DNA from 3 places in the Nonomuraea muscovyensis genome. Region 1 is predicted to be linked to each of the others. Evidence: riboswitches for the same ligand, from Rfam matches in the RefSeq annotation. Region 1 holds a riboswitch; each other region holds the start of a gene.
What was found. Region 1 has a riboswitch for cyclic di-AMP ahead of FHU36_RS45240 (hypothetical protein). Riboswitches for the same ligand answer to the same signal wherever they lie in the genome.

Region 1 (6,016 bases):
GCCCTTCTCGTGCAGCTCGGGCGCGCCGTAGCCGAGCAGCTCGCGTTCGCGCAGCAGCGTGGAGTAGAGGCCCTCCCCCATCCGCCAGGTGCCGCCGCACCGGAAGCCCTCCAGGAACGCGACCAGCTCGTCGAAGGCGCGGCCGGCGGGCTCGGCGGCCTCGGCCAGTTTGGCCCGCAGGCCCTCGTCGCGCACCATCGACGGCACGGTCACGGTGAGGAACTGCCGCCCGGTGCGGGCCTGCCCGAGCCCGCGCTCGACGAGCAGCGGCGCGGCGAGGTCGGGGTCGAGGTTGGCCCGGCAGGCGGCCAGCACCCCGGGCACCTCGGCCAGCCGGGAGATCGCGGCGGTCACGAGCTCCGGTTCGGGCTTGAGCCGCTGCTGGAACGGCGTGAACATGGCGGCGAAGATCGGGGAGAGGTAGGCGGCCGGGTCGCGGCGCCACTCGGGCCAGGACGCGAGCGCCAGCCAGCCCCGCAGCTGCGCCAGCACGAGGTCCCTGTCGATCGCGTCGTCCGGCGTGGGGGTCTCCAGCCGGGAGAGCCGATCGAGCCAGCGCTCCTGCTCACCGACCTTGGCGGTGAAGGCGGTGGCGGAGAAGTCGCCGAGCGTGTGGTCGTAGCCGTCGGCTCCGAGCAGGCTGGCGGTGACGGGATGTCCGGAAAAGTACCACGTGAGAAACTCGTCCACCGGCGCACCCTATCCTGAGGGCATGCCCCTCCAGATCACCGGCGCGCTCGGCGACCCCGACCTCCTCAGCCTGCCCTGGGACGTCCCGCTCGCCGACTGGCCCCAGCACCACCTGGTCGATCTCCCCCGCGGCATCTCCCGGCACGTGGTGCGCTTCGCCCGGCTGTCCGGCAAGGTGTACGCGATCAAGGAGATCAGCGAGCGGTACGCCAAGCGCGAGTACCAGCTCCTGTGGGACCTGGCCCGGCTGGACGCCCCGGCCGTGGAGCCCGTCGCCTACGTCACCGGCCGCGACGACGGGCTCGACGCGGCGCTGATCACCCGGCACCTGCAGTTCTCGCTGCCCTACCGGGCCGTCATGTCGGGCACGCTGCGTCCCGACACACTGACCCGCCTGCTGGACGCTCTGGCCGTGCTGCTCGTCCGGCTGCACCTGAACGGCTTCTACTGGGGTGACTGCTCGCTGTCCAACACGCTGTTCCGCAGGGACGCCGGGGCGTTCGCCGCGTACCTGGTGGACGCGGAGACCGGCGAGATGCACCCCATGATCAGCGAGGGGCAGCGGCTGGGCGACATCGACAACGCCCACACCAACATCTTCGGCGAGATGCTCGACCTGGAGGCCGGCGGGCTGCTGCACCCCTCGGTCGACCCGATGGAGACCGCCGAGGACATCGTCAGCCGCTACCACCGGCTTTGGGCCGAGATCACCCAGGACGAGATCATCGAGGAGGTCGACTGGCACCGGGTGGAGCAGCGGATCAGGCGGCTCAACCTGCTGGGCTTCGACGTGGCCGAGATGATGGTGCGGCGCAAGGTCGGCACCGGACGGCTCATCGTCCGGCCCAAGGTGGTCGACGCCGGGCACCACCAGCGGCGGCTGCTCCGCCTGACCGGGCTGGACGTGGAGGAGAACCAGGCGCGGCGGCTGCTCAACGACCTCGACGGGTTCCGGGTGGCCAAGGGGCTGCGGCACGAGGACGAGGCGATCGTGGCGCACCGGTGGCTGGCCGAGGTGTTCCAGCCGACGGTCGCGGCCCTGCCCGCCGAGCTGCGGGGCAAGCTGGAGCCCGCCCAGCTCTTCCACGAGGTGCTGGACCACCGGTGGTACCTGTCGGAGGCGGCGGGCGCCGACGTGGGGCTGCCGGCGGCCGTGAAGTCGTACATCGAGAACGTCCTGGTGTACAAGCCCGACGAGAAGGCGGTGCTCCCCGACGAGCCGGGCTGACCGGCCCGCCGCGGCTCGGGAGGAGTCGGATCAGCGACGGACCAGCTTGCGGATGCGGTCGCGGCCCACGACGGCGCCGCCGCCGATCACGACCAGGGCCGCGGCCACGACCGCGCCGACCGTGCCGCCGCCGGTGCTCTCGGCCACCGGCTGGGCGGCCGCGGAGGTGGTGACGTGCGCGGCGGGGGCGACCTGGAGGGTCCTGCCGGCGGAGCCGGACTCGGCGGGAGCGGCCGCGGCCTTCTTCTCGCCGGCGTTGGCGGCGCTCGCCGCGACGTCCTGGGTGGCGGGCGCCGGCGCGGGCGCGGGAGCGGGCGCCTTCTTCTTGGCCAGGACCTGCGGCGGCTTGGCCGGGTTGTCGTCCACCCGGGCGTAGGCGCGGGTCGAGAACGGCACCGGGTGGTTCATCTTGCCCGGGCCCTTGCCCCACTTGGTGATGACGTACTCGATCTTGATGTGGCCCTGGCCGCCGTTGCCGTTGACCTGCAGCGTGTTGGTGTTGAAGGTGCCGCCGGTCAGCTCGGCGAACGTCTTGCCGTCGAGGTCGAGCATGATGCCGCGGTTGGAGGGCTCGCCGGGGCCGCGGTCACCGACGAAGAAGGGCATCTTCTTGCCCTTGTAGACGACGTAGCCCTCGGTCAGCAGCGGCCAGCTGGGGCTGGCGGCCATCCCCTTCTGCATGGGCTTGCCGCTGGCCGGCAGGCCGGTGTCTCCGGCGCGGCCGGAGGCGTCGTCCCAGAAGTAGGAGGCGGTGGTGGCGCCCTTGAGGAGGACCTGCTGGTCCTCGGGCACGTCGGCGTGGGCGGCGGTGCCGCCGAGCGTCAGCGCACCGGCTACGGAGGCGGTGAGCAGGAGGGAACGCATGCCGGATCGGGGAGACATGGAGTGGTGAAGTCCTTTGTGCTGGGCAACAGGGAAACCGCGCTCGCGGGGCAGGGCGTAGCCGGGCAGAGGCCGAACGGTCGCTACGCGCGGGAGCGCGGAAAAGGTCTGGTGCGGGGGCCGCTCAGGAGGCGGCGGATGACGCTACGCAGTGGGGGGATACGCGGTAGTGCATCAGGGAAGGTGTCCTCTCCATCTCGCCTACCGGGTTAGCTGACGGGTTCGGGCGTGGAGATGCCCTACCGACACGCGATGGTCGGATTCACCCCAGGAGATGGGTCCCCGGTTCCCGCTGGCGCGGGATTCGGCGCCGGTCAGCCGCCTCTTCCTGGTGAAGGGCTAGGTCACTGGCCGGTAACGCGATTGACTCTAGCGCGCAAAACGGACATAGGCAAAGGTAAGGCCATGAATCGGGCGAAGATCTACCTGTGACGGCAAAGAAAAAAGGGGGCACGGCATGCCGTGCCCCCTGGTGTAGTACTGCCTCAGCCACCGCTCTTGCGCCGGAAGGAGCGCTTGTTCGCGGCCGGGCCGTGCGCCCCGTGGATCTTCGACGCGTCGGAGCCCCTGCCACCCGCGCCCGCGCCGGCCTGCTGGCCGCGCTTGCGCTCCAGCGCCTCGCGGAACTTGCGCTTCATCTCGTCCTCGGGAGTTTCGCTGACTTCCGGCTCCGGTGTTTCGGCCATGAGGACCTCCTGGTGTTGGGGACATCAACAAGCTTCGCATGGTCCCGCTCGTCACGCGAAACCGGCCTTCCCGGCGATTTCGCGGGGTCAGTGGCCGTCCGGCCCGGCGAGGAGCCGCTGGGTGACGGCGAAGGTCTGGCCCGTGACGTCCTCCTCGGCCCGTCTGGCCGCCTCCATGATCGCCTCAGCCAGCTCCTCGGACCCGAGCCGCATCGCGCGGGGCGCGATGCGCAGGGCGGCGAGCCCGCCGCTGGGCAGCACCTCCACCTGGACCTGCCCGTCCGCCGCCACGCCGCGCCCGCGCGCCTCCTCCAGGCTGCGGCCGACCTCCTCCAGCAACTCCGTCTGCTGGGCGAGCTGGGCGAGCATGCGGTCGATCTCCGGGTCCCCGCTGCGCTGTGTGGTCATGACTGCTCCTGTCCGTGTGTCTCACGCCCTGCCCGATCACGGGCTCGGCGCGTTCCCGCCGTCGTGTGTCCCGCGCGTCGCGCTGTCTGTGTCTCGCGCGGTGCGCTGTCCGTGCGCCTCGCGCGTCGCGTTGTCCGTGTGTCCCGCGCGTCGCGCTGTCCGTGTGCTCGCCGTGTCGCGGCCGTCACGCACCCGGCGTTCCCGCCTAACGGCGCAGCAGGAACGCGCGGGGCGCATGGGCGAGGGCGGAGCGCAGGGTGCCCTCGTCGCTCATCCCCCCGCTCGCGACCAGGGCGTACAGGGTCGCGGCGGACGTGGTACGGCGGAAGAAGGTGCCCATGGGGCCGGTGCCGAGCATGGTCTCGGTGAACTTCGTGGCCGGCACGACCTTGCGCACGTCCCGCAGTCCCTTGATGCCGCCGTTGTAGGCCATCTCGGCGAGGAAGTGCTTGCCCGCGTACGTCCAGAGGTTGCCCATGTCCTGGCCCGTGGCGGCCGAGCTGGCGGCGTGCACCGCCGTCTTGCCCACGGCCCACACGACCGAGTCGGCCAGCGCGTCGAGCCCTTCGCGCACCGCGTACGTGCCGACGTTGAACCTGCCGATCCGCTTGGTGAGGATCGCCTGCATCAGCTTCTGGAAGATCGTCCTCTCCAGCCTGGCCCGCGCCACCAGCCACTTGAACACCGCCTGGGCGGCGACCCTGGCCGCCGGATAGAGGTAGCCGAACAGCAGCGTGAACGCCATGGCGGCGAGCTGGGTGCCGATGACCTTCAGCTCTTCGCGGTGCTCGTCGACGACGTCCGCGTACTCCTCGCAGCCGTCGGCCAGTTCGGTCAGCGTCATGCGCATGTTGGCGTAGCGGGGGCCCAGCTCGACCTCCCACAGGCGGGCGAAGCGCTCCACGTTGCGGCTGTCGTTCGCCTTGAGCGCCGTCTCGATCGCCTCCCGCGTGCCGCGGGCGATCGCGTCCACGTCGTCCGCGAGCGCGCGCAGCTCGCGGGCGCGCCCGCGCAGGTTGGACACGTCGGCCTCGGGGACGTGCACGCCCGCGAACCAGGCGAGCGCCTGGAAGGGATCGAGCATCAGGCACCTTCCTGGTGCGGCGGCGGCCCGGGGATCGGCGGCTCGGACAGGTCGGGGATCACCGGCAGGGACGAGATGATCTTCTGTTCGAGGACGTCCCAGAGCACCTCGAAGTCGCGGGCCGTGGCCGCTGCGGTGAAGCTCGCCTCGGCGAGCCGGTTCATGGAGCGGACCAGCCCGTCGTAGCCGTCGACGTACCACCCGGCCCACGCGCGGCCGTCCTCGTCGTCGCCCACGAGGGACGACGTGCCGCCCAGGGGGCCGGCGAGGCGGTGCGCCGCGACGAGGTCGTCGCCCGCCTTGTCGAACAGCCTCGCCAGCTCGCGGATGGACATCCAGTCGATGGCCACCTGGCCGGACTCGCCCGGGCTCGGCGCGGGGGCGGCCGGAGTGGGGGCGGCGGGCGAAGGGGACGGGATCGGGACCGGCCAGGTGGACGGGCCGGGGGTGGGGCCGGAGGGGGTGGGATCGGGCGGGTCCGTGGGGGACGGGCTCGGCGAACCCGGCGGCGGGGTGGGGCCGGAGGTGTCGGAGGGGGTGGGGCTCGGGGTCGTCGTACCCGACGGCGACGGCGTGGGACTTCCCGACGGCGACGGGGTGGGGCTGCCCGACGGGGTCGGCGTGGGGCTGTCCGTCGGGGTCGGCGTGGGACTTCCCGAGGGGGTCGGGGTGCCGGTCGGGGTCGCGGTGGGCGTGGGGGTGCTCGTCGGGGCCGGCGTGCCGGTTTCGCCCATCAGGCTCTCCCCTCTCCAAAGTCCACAAAACACATGATCAAGGACGACAAGACACTAACGACGACAAATTTCACTGGTGTAACAGTCGGCCATGCCGCGTTAACTTACGAACACAAGCTGTTCATCCACCGCGGTATCTCGCGGAACTCCTCGTCGAGCCGGTCGAGGAGGGCCGTGTCCGCGCCTCCCCCGAGGGCGAGGTCCTCGACGCGGCGGCACAGGTCGGCCGCGCCGCCTGCCCCGACGGTGGCGCAACTGCCCGCGAGCCGGTGCGCGAGCGCCGCCACCCGCTCCAGGTCGCCCT
Region 2 (6,016 bases), 250 kb from region 1:
GGACGCACCGCGCGGCGGCGGCGGCCCGGACGGAGTTGGAGCGCATCGGCTCGTCGCGGAAGATCGTCACCGGGTGGAAGACGACCTTGACCTTGCCCTCCCTGGCCAGGCGCTGGATCGTCGCGTCGACCCGGGTGTGCAGCTCCTTGCAGACCGGGCAGTCGTAGTCCTCGTAGACGTCGAGCACGGGAGCGTCACCACCGGTGTCGGCCAGCACCATGCTGCCGTCGCCCTGCCGTACCAGCCGGACGCCCTGCGACGACGTCGCCGGCTCGGTGAGCCCCAGCGCAGCGATCACGGCCAGCACCGCGCAGGCGGCCACGACGGCCACCGCCAACCTCGTCTTCATTCCCCGCCTCACCTCGTTGATCGGCCGAGACACTACCCCAAAGCGGGCGCAAAGGGTCGGCCGGGCGGGCCGGGCGCCGCGAAGATCGTGACGGTCCGCCACAATGGCCTGATGAAGGCTTCCGTGCTCCAGCCCGACGTCGCCCGCTACCTCCTCGACCACTGCACGCCGCCCGACCGGCTGCTGGAGGAGCTCGCCGCCGAGACGCTCGCCGCGACCGGCGACAGCGCGGGGATGCAGATCTCCCCCGACCAGGGCCGCTTCCTCACCATGATCACCCAACTGGTGGCGCCGGACGTGGCGGTGGAGGTGGGGACGTTCACCGGTTACTCGTCCATCTGCATCGCCCGCGGGCTGTCCGGCGGCCGGCTGCACTGCTTCGACGTGAGCGAGGAGTGGACGTCGATCGCCCGGCGCCACTGGGAGCGCGCCGGGCTCACCGACCGCGTCACGCTCACCCTCGGGCCCGCCGCCGACACGCTCGCCGCCTTCGACCAGCCGGTCGACCTGGCCTTCCTGGACGCCGACAAGCAGGGCTACCCGGTCTACTACGAGCTGCTCGTCGAGCGGCTGCGGCCGGGCGGGCTGCTCATGGTGGACAACACCCTGTGGTCGGGCCGCGTCACGGACCCGGCGGACGAGACTCCGACGACGGTGTCGATACGTGAGTTCAACGACCTGGTGGCGGCGGACCCCCGGGTCACGACGGTGCTGCTGCCCCTGGCCGACGGGTTGACCATGATCCGAAAGAACTAGCGAACGAGTTTGCGAAAGCTTGGGCGAATGTTGACGCGCATCGTTACGGTGAGTATCTCACGAAGCACGTTGCGCTTATCGCCCAGGAGGGGATGATGGAAGCATGGCCAAGGTTCTGGAACGCCCCAAGACCGAGCACGTCCAAACGCTGCCACTCGACCAGCACTATCAGGCCGTCTGCGATCTGCTGCCCAAACACCGGGTGGAGCTCATCCACGACCGGATCGTGGTGAACGAGGTGCCGACATGGAACCACAACAAGGCCATCTCCAGGCTGCTCAAGCAGATCATCCACCGGGCCACCGAGCACGACTGGGACATCGGGACCCACATCACGCTCTTCCTCGGGGCCCAGGCTGATCGCTATATCCCCGACCTGACCGTCGCGTCGCCGGAGCCGCGCACGTGGGGTGACGACCAGCTCTACGCCGCCGACACCCTGCTGGTGGTGGAGGTGGTGTCGCCCAGCAGCGTCCACGACGACTACGCCATCAAGCCCGGCGGCTACGCGGCGGCCGGGGTGCCACTCTTCCTCCGGATCGACCCGCTCAAGGGCATCTGCAGCCTGATGAGCCATCCTTCCGACAGGGGCGTCTACCTGCACCACACCGATGTGGCCATCGGTGAGCCGCTGGACCTTCCCGGACCGTGGAAGCTCACTCTCGACACCGGCAAGCTCGTCGACGAGTGAGCCCCCATGGCCGGGGGTGACGGCTAGCAGATCTTGTGGACCCAGCCGTGCGGGTCGGGGCGCGAGCCGTACTGGATGCCGACCAGTTCCTCGCGCACCCGCATCGTGACCGGGCCGGGCGTGCCGTCGCCGATGGTCCAGGCGCGGCCGGCGCCCTTGACCGAGCCCACCGGCGTGACCACCGCGGCCGTGCCGCAGGCGAAGACCTCCGTCAGCTCGCCCGACTCGCAGCCGGCCTGCCACTCCTCCACCGAGACGAGGCGCTCCTCCGCCTCCAGGCCGAGGTCGGCGGCGAGGGTGAGGATCGATTCGCGGGTGATGCCGGGCAGCAGCGTCCCGGTGAGCGCGGGGGTGACGAGCTCGTCGCCGAAGACGAAGAACAGGTTCATCCCGCCCATCTCCTCGACGTACTCGTGCGCCTGGGCGTCCAGCCACACGACCTGGTCGCAGCCGTTCTCGACGGCCTGGCGCTGGGCGACGAAGGCGGCGGCGTAGTTGCCGCCGCACTTGGCGAACCCGGTGCCGCCCGGGGCGGCGCGGGTGTACTCGGTCGACAGCCACACCGAGACCGGCTTGACGCCACCGCTGAAGTAGGAGGCGGCCGGGGAGGCGATGACGATGTAGGAGTAGGTGCGCGAGGGGTAGTTCACGCCGAGGCCGACCTGGGTGGCGATGAGGAAGGGCCGCAGGTAGAGGCTGTGCCCTTCGGTGGTCGGCACCCACTCCCGGTCGGTCTGCACGAGCAGTTCCAGCGACTCGACGAACGTCTCCTCCGGCAGTTCCGGCATCGCCATGCGAGCGGCCGAGCGGTTGAGCCGGGCCGCGTTGGCGTACGGGCGGAAGGCCACGATGGAGCCGTTGACCTGGCGGTAGGCCTTGAGTCCCTCGAACAGTTCCTGCGCGTAGTGCAGGACCGACGTCGCCGGGTCGAGGCTGAGCGGCCCGTACGGCACGAGCCGGGCGTCGTGCCAGCCGCGGCCGTCGGTGTAGTCGATGACGACCATGTGGTCGGTGAAGGTCTGCCCGAAGCCCGGGTTCGTCAGTACCTGCTCCCGCTCGGCCGCGGTGCGAGCGTGGTCGGATAGCTGCACGTCGAAGCTGAGCTTCTGAGCGATGGTCATGACGGACGTCCTTCTCTCTACTGTGGCGCGGTGCCGGCCTGGACTGCTCGGCGGCGGTCAGTACTTCCTATTGTCTCGCCATTTGGGATGGCAAGGGGTGATGGGGTGTGTTTTGTGCCCTTGGCATGCGAAAAGCGCCTGGCGGGTCCGGTGCGGACCGCCAGGCGCTTGGTCGAGCTGAGGCGGCCCTAGCTCGATACTCGCGCGGTGATGTCGTCGCCGATCTCGTGGGTGGAGCGGCCCACCCCTCCGGCCGGCCGCTCGACGATGTCGTCGGCGACGGCCTGCTCGACGCGGGCGGCCTCGGCCCGCAGGCCGAGGTGGTCGAGGAGCATGGCGACCGACAGGATGGTGGCGGTCGGGTCGGCCTTGGCCTGCCCGGCGATGTCGGGGGCGCTGCCGTGCACCGGCTCGAACATGCTGGGCGCGGTGCGGTCGGGGTTGACGTTGCCGCTGGCGGCCAGGCCGATGCCACCGGCGATGGCGGCGCCGAGGTCGGTGATGATGTCGCCGAAGAGGTTGTCGGTGACGACCACGTCGAAGCGCTCGGGCTGGGTGACGAAGTACATCGAGGCCGCGTCGATGTGGCAGTAGTCGGTGGCGACCTCGGGGAACTCCTCGGCGACCTGGTTGACCGTGCGCTGCCAGAGGTCGCCGGCGAAGGTCAGCACGTTGGTCTTGTGGACCAACGTCAGCTTCTTGCGGGGCCGCGAGCGTGCCTTCTCGAAGGCGTAGCGGACCACGCGCTCGACGCCGTAGGCGGTGTTGAGCGACTCCTGGGTGGCGATCTCGTGCGGCGTGCCGCGCCGCATGGCGCCGCCGGTGCCCGCGTAGAGGCCCTCGGTGCCCTCACGCACCACGATCATGTCGATGTCCTCGGCCGAGGTGTCGGCCAGCGGGGTCTCGACGCCGGGGAAGAGCTTGACCGGGCGCAGGTTGACGTAGTGGTCGAAGGTGAAGCGCAGGCGGAGCAGCAGGTCGCGCTCCAGGATGCCGGGCGGCACGCTGGGGTCGCCGACGGCGCCGAGCAGGATCGCGTCGTAGCCGCGCAGCTCCTCCAGGACCGCGTCGGGCAGCGTCTCGCCGGTGCGGTGGTAGCGGGCGGCACCCAGATCGTAGTGGGTGGCCTCGATCTTGGTGCCGACAGCCTCGAGCACCTTGAGTCCTTCGGCGACGACCTCGGCGCCGATGCCGTCTCCGGGGATCACGGCCAGGCGTATGTTGCGCGACTCCATGGGCGGTACCTTACCGGCTCGTCTCGGCTGACGAACACCGCATCTCAAACACCGGACATCCCTTTTACCCGTATTGCGGTGCTTTGACCGTTTCGTTAGAGTCCCTCAAGCCTAATCCGCGCAGCCGTTGCGCGGAGCCGGGGACCCACTCCCCTCTGGGGCGAATCGGCACGTCCGCGCGCCGTAGGGCCACTTCCAGGCCCGAGCCCGTCAGCTAACCCGGCCGGCCGTGTGGAAGGACTCCTCGTGCCGCGCATCGCCATGCCCATCACCCTGCCCATCCCCCTACCCACCCCCGCGCTCATCCCCGCGCTCGCCGCCGCCGTGACCATCGCCGGACTCGCGGCCGCCTCCCCCGCCGCCGCGGCGGCGCCCGCCACGGTGGCCTCCCCCGCAGTGACCTCACCTGCGGCGGCCTCCCCCACAGTGGCGCCTGACCCCGAAGGCGTCACCCTCACCGGCGCCGACGTCAAGCGCGCCAGGACCCGGAACGTCCAGCTCCCCGCCTGGAAGATCGCCGTCAGGTACGCCCTGGACAAGCAGGGCACCCCCTACGTGTGGGGCGGGACGAGCACGAGCGGCTACGACTGCTCCGGCCTCATGCTCCGCGCCTACCAGGCCGCGGGCATCGAACTGCCTCGCGTCGCCGCCTCCCAGTACGGCGCCTTCTCCAGGAAGATCGCCTGGAAGGACCTCAGGCCCGGCGACCTCGTCTTCTTCCACGGCCTCGGCCACGTGGGCATGATCTCCCGCCCCGGCCACATGGTCCACGCGCCACGCACCGGCGACGTGGTCAAGGAGGAACGCCTGGACGCGGGACGCCGCAGCTCCTTCGTGGGCGCCGTCCGGCCCGATCCGAAGGGCGTCAAGCGCTGGGCGCACATCCGCGAGCTGCGCCAGGCTCCCCCACCGGCCATGCCGGTCGCCACCACGCTGTAGTCACCCGGACGGGTGCGGTCGCGCGTACTACCGTGAGGACATGGCAACCGAGAAGGTGCGACTGACCGCCGAGAAGGCCACGCTCCTCGCCACCCTGTACGGCAGGGCGCTCGACGCCCGCGCGCCGCACCCGATCCTCGCCGACACCCTCTCCCTGGAGATCGCCCGGCGGATCGACCACGACTTCCGCCGCACCGGCATGACGCGGGGCAGCGCCGCCGCCGTGGCGCTGCGGGCCCGGTTCCTCGACGGCTGGGCCCGGGAGTTCCTGGCCCGCCACCCGGAGGCGAGCGTGCTCCATCTGGGCTGCGGCCTCGACACGCGCGCCCACCGGCTCGACCCGCCGCCGGGCGTCGACTGGTACGACGTCGACTACCCCGACGTCATCGAGCTGCGCCGGCGCCTGTTCCCCGACCGGCCCCGGTACACGATGATCGGCTCGTCGGTCACCGACACCGGGTGGCTCGACCGCGTCCCTCAGGACAAGCCGGTGCTGGTCGTCGCCGAGGGTCTGCTCTACTACCTCGACCGGGACGGCGGCCGGGCCCTGCTGCGGCGGATCGCCGAGGGGTTCGCGAGCGGCCAGTTGCTCTTCGACGCGCTGCACTCCCGCGGCCTGCGGCTGCAGAAGCTCAACCCGCCGGTCCGCAAGGCCGGCGCCACGATGCGCTGGGGCATCGACGGGCCGGCCGACCTGCTGTCGATCAGCCCGAAACTGCGCTGCGTGGACGCGCTGAGCGTCTTCGACCTCGACGGCTACGACCGGCTGCCGGGGCCGTACCGGCTCCTGGTGCGGGTGGCGGGCAAGATGCCGGGCGTGCGGCGGCTGGCCGCGTTCTACCGGCTGGAGTTCGGGGCCTAGCGGCCCGGGCTCTCGGGGGCTCCGCCGTTGTCGCGGCGGTCGAGGGCGGTCTGCAGGGCCTCG
Region 3 (6,016 bases), on a different contig from region 1:
CCGGCGAACAGCAGGCCGAGACCGTACGACAGGTAGCCGGGCGGGCCGGTCGCGGCGTCGAACGCGGCGGCCCTGGCGAGCTGGAGGGGGGTGAAGTCGCGGGCGGGGTCGGGTGCGGGGACGGTGCCCGGCGGCAGGGCCCGCCAGGGGGTGGTGAACGCCACCACGGCGAGGACCACGACGCCCAGCACGACCAGTGCCACCCCGGCTTCCCGCCGCTCCCGCACCCCCGCCTCCTGGCGACGGTCGTCCATCGTGGGTGCCCCCTACCTCAGCTCGTCGCGCACGTACGTACGCCACAGTGCCGTCAACGTCGCGACCGGGAGCCCCAGCGCCGACAGCGCCCGTTCGGCGCCCACCGCGCGGGCCTCACGGTAGAGACTCACCAGCCTCGCCTCCCCCGACCGCTCGGCGATGAACCGACACGCGAGCCACGCCTCCTGGTAGGCCGCGGCCAGCCGGGCCGCCCCGGGCGCGAACGCGGCGGGGCCGGGCAGCTCTCGGGGCTCCCGGCCGGACCGCACCTCGGCGGCCAGCTCGGCGGCGGCCACCGGGACGGCCAGGCCGGCGTCACGGTAGGCGACGTAGTCGGCGAAGCCCTCGTACAGCCAGACCGGCAGCCCGCCGGTGCCGGCGGCGACGTGGGTGAGCTCGTGGGCGAGCACGACGTCGCGCCCGGTGGGGGTGAGCCGGTCGAACCCTCCGGGGACCACGATCACCCGGCAGCCGTCGGCCACGGCCGCCAGGCCGTCGAGCGGGCCCGTCCCGGCCAGCCGCGCCGACTCGGCCGCGGAGGCGGGCACGAGGACGACGGGACGGACCGTGCGGCGCAGGACCGCGCCGACCCGCCCGGCGGCGAGGTCGGCCCGCCGCGCCAGCTCACGCAGCGCCTCCGGAGACGTGGCGGTGAGCGAGCCCTCCGGCCCGGGCCGCGGGGTGGGACGGCCGCCCGGCGTGCCGGGCCCCGGGGCAGCCTCCGGCGACGAGCCGAGGCGGTCATCGCCCCGGGTGCGGGCGGGCTGATGGTGGGCGGGCGGACGCTGGGCGAGGATCAGGGAACGGGTGCCGCGCACCAGGAGAGTCTCACCGGGCCACGGCTCGGGGGGCCCGGGCGGGGCGTCGGCGGCGGCCAGCGCGAGAGGCAGCAGGCAGGCCAGCGCGGCACGACGGTTCACCTGCACGGACACGCTACCCGATGGTAGTCGTCCCGTCCGGTGTGGCCGCCCGCTTCCAGGATGTGGCGGGGCGAGAAGGGGGCGGGCACACGAAGACCCCGTTCGCGCCTGTGGGTCGAGGGCGCCAACGGGGTCTTCGTGACGGCTCACGCGCCGGGACGTACCGCGCCCACGAACGACGCCTTGCGCCATCCGCTGAGCTTCTCGACCCGCACGGTCTGCCCGGTGCGCGGCGAGTGGATCATCTTGCCCTTGCCGACGTACATGCCGACATGGCCGAGCCCGCGGAAGAACAACAGGTCACCAGGCTTGAGACTGCTGAAGGAGACCTTCTTCCTGATGCCCGCGTACTGGGCGTTCGTCACACGGGGGATGCGCACCCCGGCCTTCTTCCAGGCGTACTGGACGAGGCCGGAGCAGTCGAACGAGCCGGGGCCGGTGCCGCCGAAGCGGTAGGGGTCACCGATCTGGTCCTTGGCCACGTCGACGGCCGTACGCGCCTTCGCCGCCTGGCGGGCGGCCCGGGACTTCTTGACGGCCTTGTTCACCGACGTGGCGGACATGACCGCTGTCGTCGTGGAAGCCGTGACCGTTCCGGTCGCCGTGGTGCTTGTCGTGGTGCTTGTCGTCGCCGCCTGCGCCGCCGGAGCGTGGACGGCCATACCTCCGGCCGTCACGGTCATGGTGAGCGCTGCGCCACCCAGGGCGAGTCGGGACAGACGGGGGTTCTGCGGGGAGGTAGACAGGATTTCTCCTTGACTCTTCCACGAACGCCTACCGGGTTAGCTGACGGGTTCGGGCCTGGAAGTAGCCCTACGGCGCGTGAGGCGCCGATTCACCCCTGATCCCTCGGGGAAGGGATCGCTGGGTCCCCGGCTCCGTGCCTCCTGGCTGCACGGATTCGGCAGGTCACCGCCTGAAAGGGGTCGATCGGGCGGCGGTGACCGCTGGATGTCCATCGCGTCATCGGCTGGCCGATGTCGTTCGCGGCGCCATGGCGTGGCGTCGCGTCGCCAGAAGTTACGCGCCGGGTCACGATCCGGCAAAGGCCCGGTCAAGCTGTAAAGATCGGATAAGGACCTCAGTAAGGTCACGAATCGCAGCTCGACACGATGATCCGTTACGCAAATGTGACAGTACTCACACTTGACGGAACACCGGCCTGTCAGGGCTCAACCGTCACTTCTTCCCAGCCGTCGACCGCGGTCCGTCAGAGACCGCGCACCCGCCGGACGCGCGCCCGCGGAACCCGCTCAGGGGCGGATGGCGCCCACGATGTTGCGGCCGTACGCGGTGAGCTTGACGATCTTGACCACGTCGCCCGTCTGCGGCGCGTGCACGATCTGGCCGTTGCCGGCGTAGATGCTGACGTGCCCCAGGCCCTCGCTGAAGATGAGGTCGCCCGGCTGCAGGCCCTGGGGGAAGTCCACCTTGCGGCTCGCGCCCCAGGCCCACTGCTGCCACGTGGTGCGCGGCAGCGACACCCCGGCCGCCCGCCAGGACGCCTGGGTGAGGCCCGAGCAGTCCCAGCCGCCCGGCCCGGTCCCGCCGAACACGTACGGCTTGCCGACCTGCGCGTAGGCGAACCTGAGCACCGCGGCGGCGTTGCCGGAGGCGGCGCCCGTGTACTTCAGACCCGTGCTGTTGGGATTGCCGGTCTTGTAGGCGCCCAGCCGGTCCAGCAGCTTCTTCTGCTGGGCGATGAGCTTGAGCACCTCGGCGCGTTCCTTCTGGACGGCGTCGCGCTCCTTGTCGGCCGCCGCCAGGGCGTCCTCGGCCTTGTCGCGCTGGCCCTTCAGTCCGCGGTTCTCGCGGTCGAAGGCGGCCAGCTTCGCGGCCCGCTCCTCGGCGAGCTGCCCGGCCAGGGCCACGTTGTTGAGCAGGTTGGCCGGGTCGCCGCCGCTGATCAGCGCGGGCAGGCTGGTGACGTCGGCGCCCGCCTGGTAGGTGTCGACCGCCATGTTCACCAGCTCCTCGCGCAGGCCGGCCACGGTGGCCAGTTTGCGCTTGTAGATGTCGTTGAGCTTGGTGTACGTGGACTGGGCCTTCTTGAGGTTCTCCGTCGCCGTGTTGTACCTGTCGACGACCTTGTCGGCCTTGTCGTTGAGCTTGGCCAGCCTGGCCTTCGCCTGGGGGATGGTGGGTTTCGGCTCGGCGTGGGCCCCGCCTGTCGGGGACAGCAGCAGCCCGATGGTGATTCCCGCGGCCACCGGCACCCGGCCTAACCTCACAGTGTCGCCTCCCAGGATCAGTTCTGGGGCGAATAGTACTGAAGTGACGGGTGAGATCTCACCTAAACGTCAGATTCGTAATCTATGCGCGCCCGAGCCGGCGCAGCAGCAGTCCAGACGGAACGGGTCTGGCTCCCATCCGGCGCACCGACTCGGCCACCTCGCGGTCGGAGGAGACCACCGCGATGGCCCGGCCGGGGGGCTCGGCGCGGACGAGCTGGCGGATCAGGTCGTCGGCGATCTCGCCGGGCGCGCTGAACAGCACCCGCACGCCGCGCGGCGCCACCACCTGGACGGGCGCGATGAGCTCGGCGCCGTCGAAGACGACGGTCACCTCGACGCGGGTCTGCGCGACCAGCCCGCCGAGGCCGGTCATCAGGCGGTTGCGCTGGTCGGCCAGCGTGAGCGTGCCGTAGCCGGACTTGGTGACGTTGTAGCCGTCGATGATGAGGTGCACCTGCGGCAGCGCGAGCAACTGGTCGAGAAGCTGCGGGTCGTCGTCGGCCAGCGCGCGGGCGGGCACGCCGCGCACGCCCGGCCGCTCGCCGGTGACGGCCGCGACGGAGTCGGCCGGCCTGCTGATCATGGTGGGCAGGGCCAGCTCCCTGCGCAGCCCGGCGGAGGCGTCCTGGAGGGCGTCGAGCAGCACCCTGATGCGGGCGTCCTCGATGCTGCGCCCCTCGCGGGCGGCCCGGCGCGAGGCCTCGAGCTGCTTCTCGACGTCGGCCAGGCGCTCGCGCAGGCGGCGCAGCTCGGACTCGCCGGCGCTGCCCGCCGCCGTGGCGGCCGTGCGGGCCTCCTCGGCGACCGTCTCCATCTCCTCGGCCCGCCGCACGGCGGCCTTGGCCCGCTCGCGGGCCTCGTGCAGCCGGCGGCGCAGGTCGGAGTTCTCGGCGCGGGCGGCCTTGAGCTGCTCGCGCAGCCGGTCGGCCTCCTCCTTGGCCGCGCTCTTCTGGGCGGCGAGTTGCTCGCGCAGCCGGGTGACGACCTCCTCGCGCTCCGACCCCTCGGCCGCGGCCGCGGACTGCTGGAGGTCGGCGCGGGCCACCTCGACCATCTCGGCCCAGCCGGGCGGGCGGACGAGGTAGGCGGCCGCGGCCACCAGGACCGGGTCGGCGGCGGGCGGCACGTGGCCGTCGACGAGCGAGGCGACCAGCTCCGGCCAGCCCGCGGTCACCGACTCGGCGACCGCCTCGCGGAACTCCTTGTCGTTCTCCAGCTGGGCCGCGATGGGCGCGCCGCCCAGCTTGGCGCGCTTGCGCGGGTCGAACTTGGCGATGCCGCGCAGCGGCGGGGGCACCGCGACAGCGGGCATCGAACCGAGAACCTGGGCCGCCAGGTCGACCACGTTGAGCCGCACCTGCTCGGGAAGCGGGCGAGACAGGCCTTCACCCGCTGAGCTCATCCCCACTGTCCCTTCGTGACATGCCCTTTCAGACAAGGGTACGGCTGCCGCGTACCTGACCGTAACCGCTCGATCCGCATAAACAAGCGTTAGTTCGAGAAGTGCGGTCGTCCGGAGCGGGCGCGGACGGCCCCGGCCGGCGGCTCAGAGGTCGGCGTCGTGGACCAGCAGCGCGATCTGCACCCGGTTGTTCAGCGACAGCTTGGTGAGGATGCGCGAGACGTGTGCCTTGACCGTGGCCACGCTCATGTACAGCTCGCGGCCGATCTCGGCGTTGCTCCAGCCCCGGCCGATGGCCAGGGCCACCTCCCGCTCGCGCTCGCTGAGGCCGGCGAGCTGCGCGCGGGCCCGGTCGGCGCGGCTGCGGGCGGCTCCGGAGACGTGCGAGATGAGCTGCCGCGTCACGGCGGGCGACAGGATCGGCTCGCCGGCCGCCACCTTCCTGATCGCCTCGACCAGCTCACGCGGCGGGATGTCCTTCAGCAGGAAGCCCGCCGCGCCGGCCCGCAGGGCGCGCAGCACCTGCGCGTCGGCGTGGAACGTGGTCAGCACGACGACCTCCGGCGGCTCCTTGCCGGCGCGCAGCGCCTCGGTGGCGGTCAGGCCGTCGACGTCCGGCATGCGGATGTCCATCAGCACCACGTCGGGCCGGTGCTCGGCCACCATCGGCGGCACCTGCGACCCGTCGCCGGCCTCCCCGACGATCTCGATGTCGCCCGCCCCGCCCAGGATCATCGACAGCCCGGCACGGACGAGCGCGTCGTCGTCCACGATGAGTACCTTGATCGTCATGGCGACCACGGTAGCCAGGCCCGCAACCGGAAGTCTCCATCGGGTTCGGGTCCGTACGCGAGGGTGCCGCCGGCCAGTTCGACGCGCTCGGTGAGCCCGATCAGCCCGGCGCCGGCGCCGGGGATGCGCCGGCCGTGGTGCGCCCAGCGTGGATTGCGCACCTCGGCCGTCAGCCCCTCGCCGGGTCCGCCGCGGACCGTCACCGTGACGGGCGCGTCGGGCGCGTGCTTGCGCGCGTTGGTGAGCGCCTCCTGGACGACGCGGTAGACGGTGCGGCCGAGCCCCTGCGGCACGTCGCCCTCGGCGATCCCGGACGCCGCCGTGGGCACCACGGTGTCCACGTCTTCGGCTTCCGGCGTGAGTTGCGCCGTGTACGAGACCTTCATGCCGGCCTGGCGACACTCCTCGACCAG

Region 2: it holds a riboswitch for cyclic di-AMP, as region 1 does, so the genes downstream of both, FHU36_RS46075 (C40 family peptidase) here and FHU36_RS45240 (hypothetical protein) in region 1, are expected to answer to the same signal.
Region 3: it holds a riboswitch for cyclic di-AMP, as region 1 does, so the genes downstream of both, FHU36_RS03145 (C40 family peptidase) here and FHU36_RS45240 (hypothetical protein) in region 1, are expected to answer to the same signal.

The regions. Positions count from the first base shown of each region.
Region 1 is NZ_JACHJB010000004.1:195,971-201,986, forward strand. Features, by position in the region: gene FHU36_RS38780 (DUF885 domain-containing protein) at 1-690, opposite strand, end outside; gene FHU36_RS38785 (DUF4032 domain-containing protein) at 713-1,918, shown strand; gene FHU36_RS45240 (hypothetical protein) at 1,949-2,800, opposite strand; cyclic di-AMP (ydaO/yuaA leader) riboswitch at 2,984-3,120, opposite strand; gene FHU36_RS38795 (DUF5302 domain-containing protein) at 3,286-3,486, opposite strand; gene FHU36_RS38800 (YbaB/EbfC family nucleoid-associated protein) at 3,574-3,894, opposite strand; gene FHU36_RS38805 (WXG100-like domain-containing protein) at 4,100-4,978, opposite strand; gene FHU36_RS38810 (hypothetical protein) at 4,978-5,328, opposite strand; gene FHU36_RS38815 (hypothetical protein) at 5,321-5,749, shown strand; gene FHU36_RS38820 (hybrid sensor histidine kinase/response regulator) at 5,817-6,016, opposite strand, start outside.
Region 2 is NZ_JACHJB010000004.1:449,450-455,465, forward strand. Features, by position in the region: gene FHU36_RS39875 (DsbA family protein) at 1-349, opposite strand, end outside; gene FHU36_RS39880 (O-methyltransferase) at 461-1,105, shown strand; gene FHU36_RS39885 (Uma2 family endonuclease) at 1,209-1,796, shown strand; gene FHU36_RS39890 (branched-chain amino acid aminotransferase) at 1,820-2,917, opposite strand; gene FHU36_RS39895 (3-isopropylmalate dehydrogenase) at 3,106-4,152, opposite strand; cyclic di-AMP (ydaO/yuaA leader) riboswitch at 4,251-4,395, shown strand; gene FHU36_RS46075 (C40 family peptidase) at 4,399-5,091, shown strand; gene FHU36_RS39905 (class I SAM-dependent methyltransferase) at 5,132-5,953, shown strand; gene FHU36_RS46080 (hypothetical protein) at 5,950-6,016, opposite strand, start outside.
Region 3 is NZ_JACHJB010000001.1:655,287-661,302, forward strand. Features, by position in the region: gene FHU36_RS03135 (M48 family metallopeptidase) at 1-254, opposite strand, end outside; gene FHU36_RS03140 (hypothetical protein) at 267-1,187, opposite strand; gene FHU36_RS03145 (C40 family peptidase) at 1,322-1,738, opposite strand; cyclic di-AMP (ydaO/yuaA leader) riboswitch at 1,932-2,092, opposite strand; gene FHU36_RS03150 (C40 family peptidase) at 2,429-3,406, opposite strand; gene FHU36_RS03155 (NYN domain-containing protein) at 3,489-4,811, opposite strand; gene FHU36_RS03160 (response regulator) at 4,956-5,603, opposite strand; gene FHU36_RS03165 (sensor histidine kinase) at 5,600-6,016, opposite strand, start outside.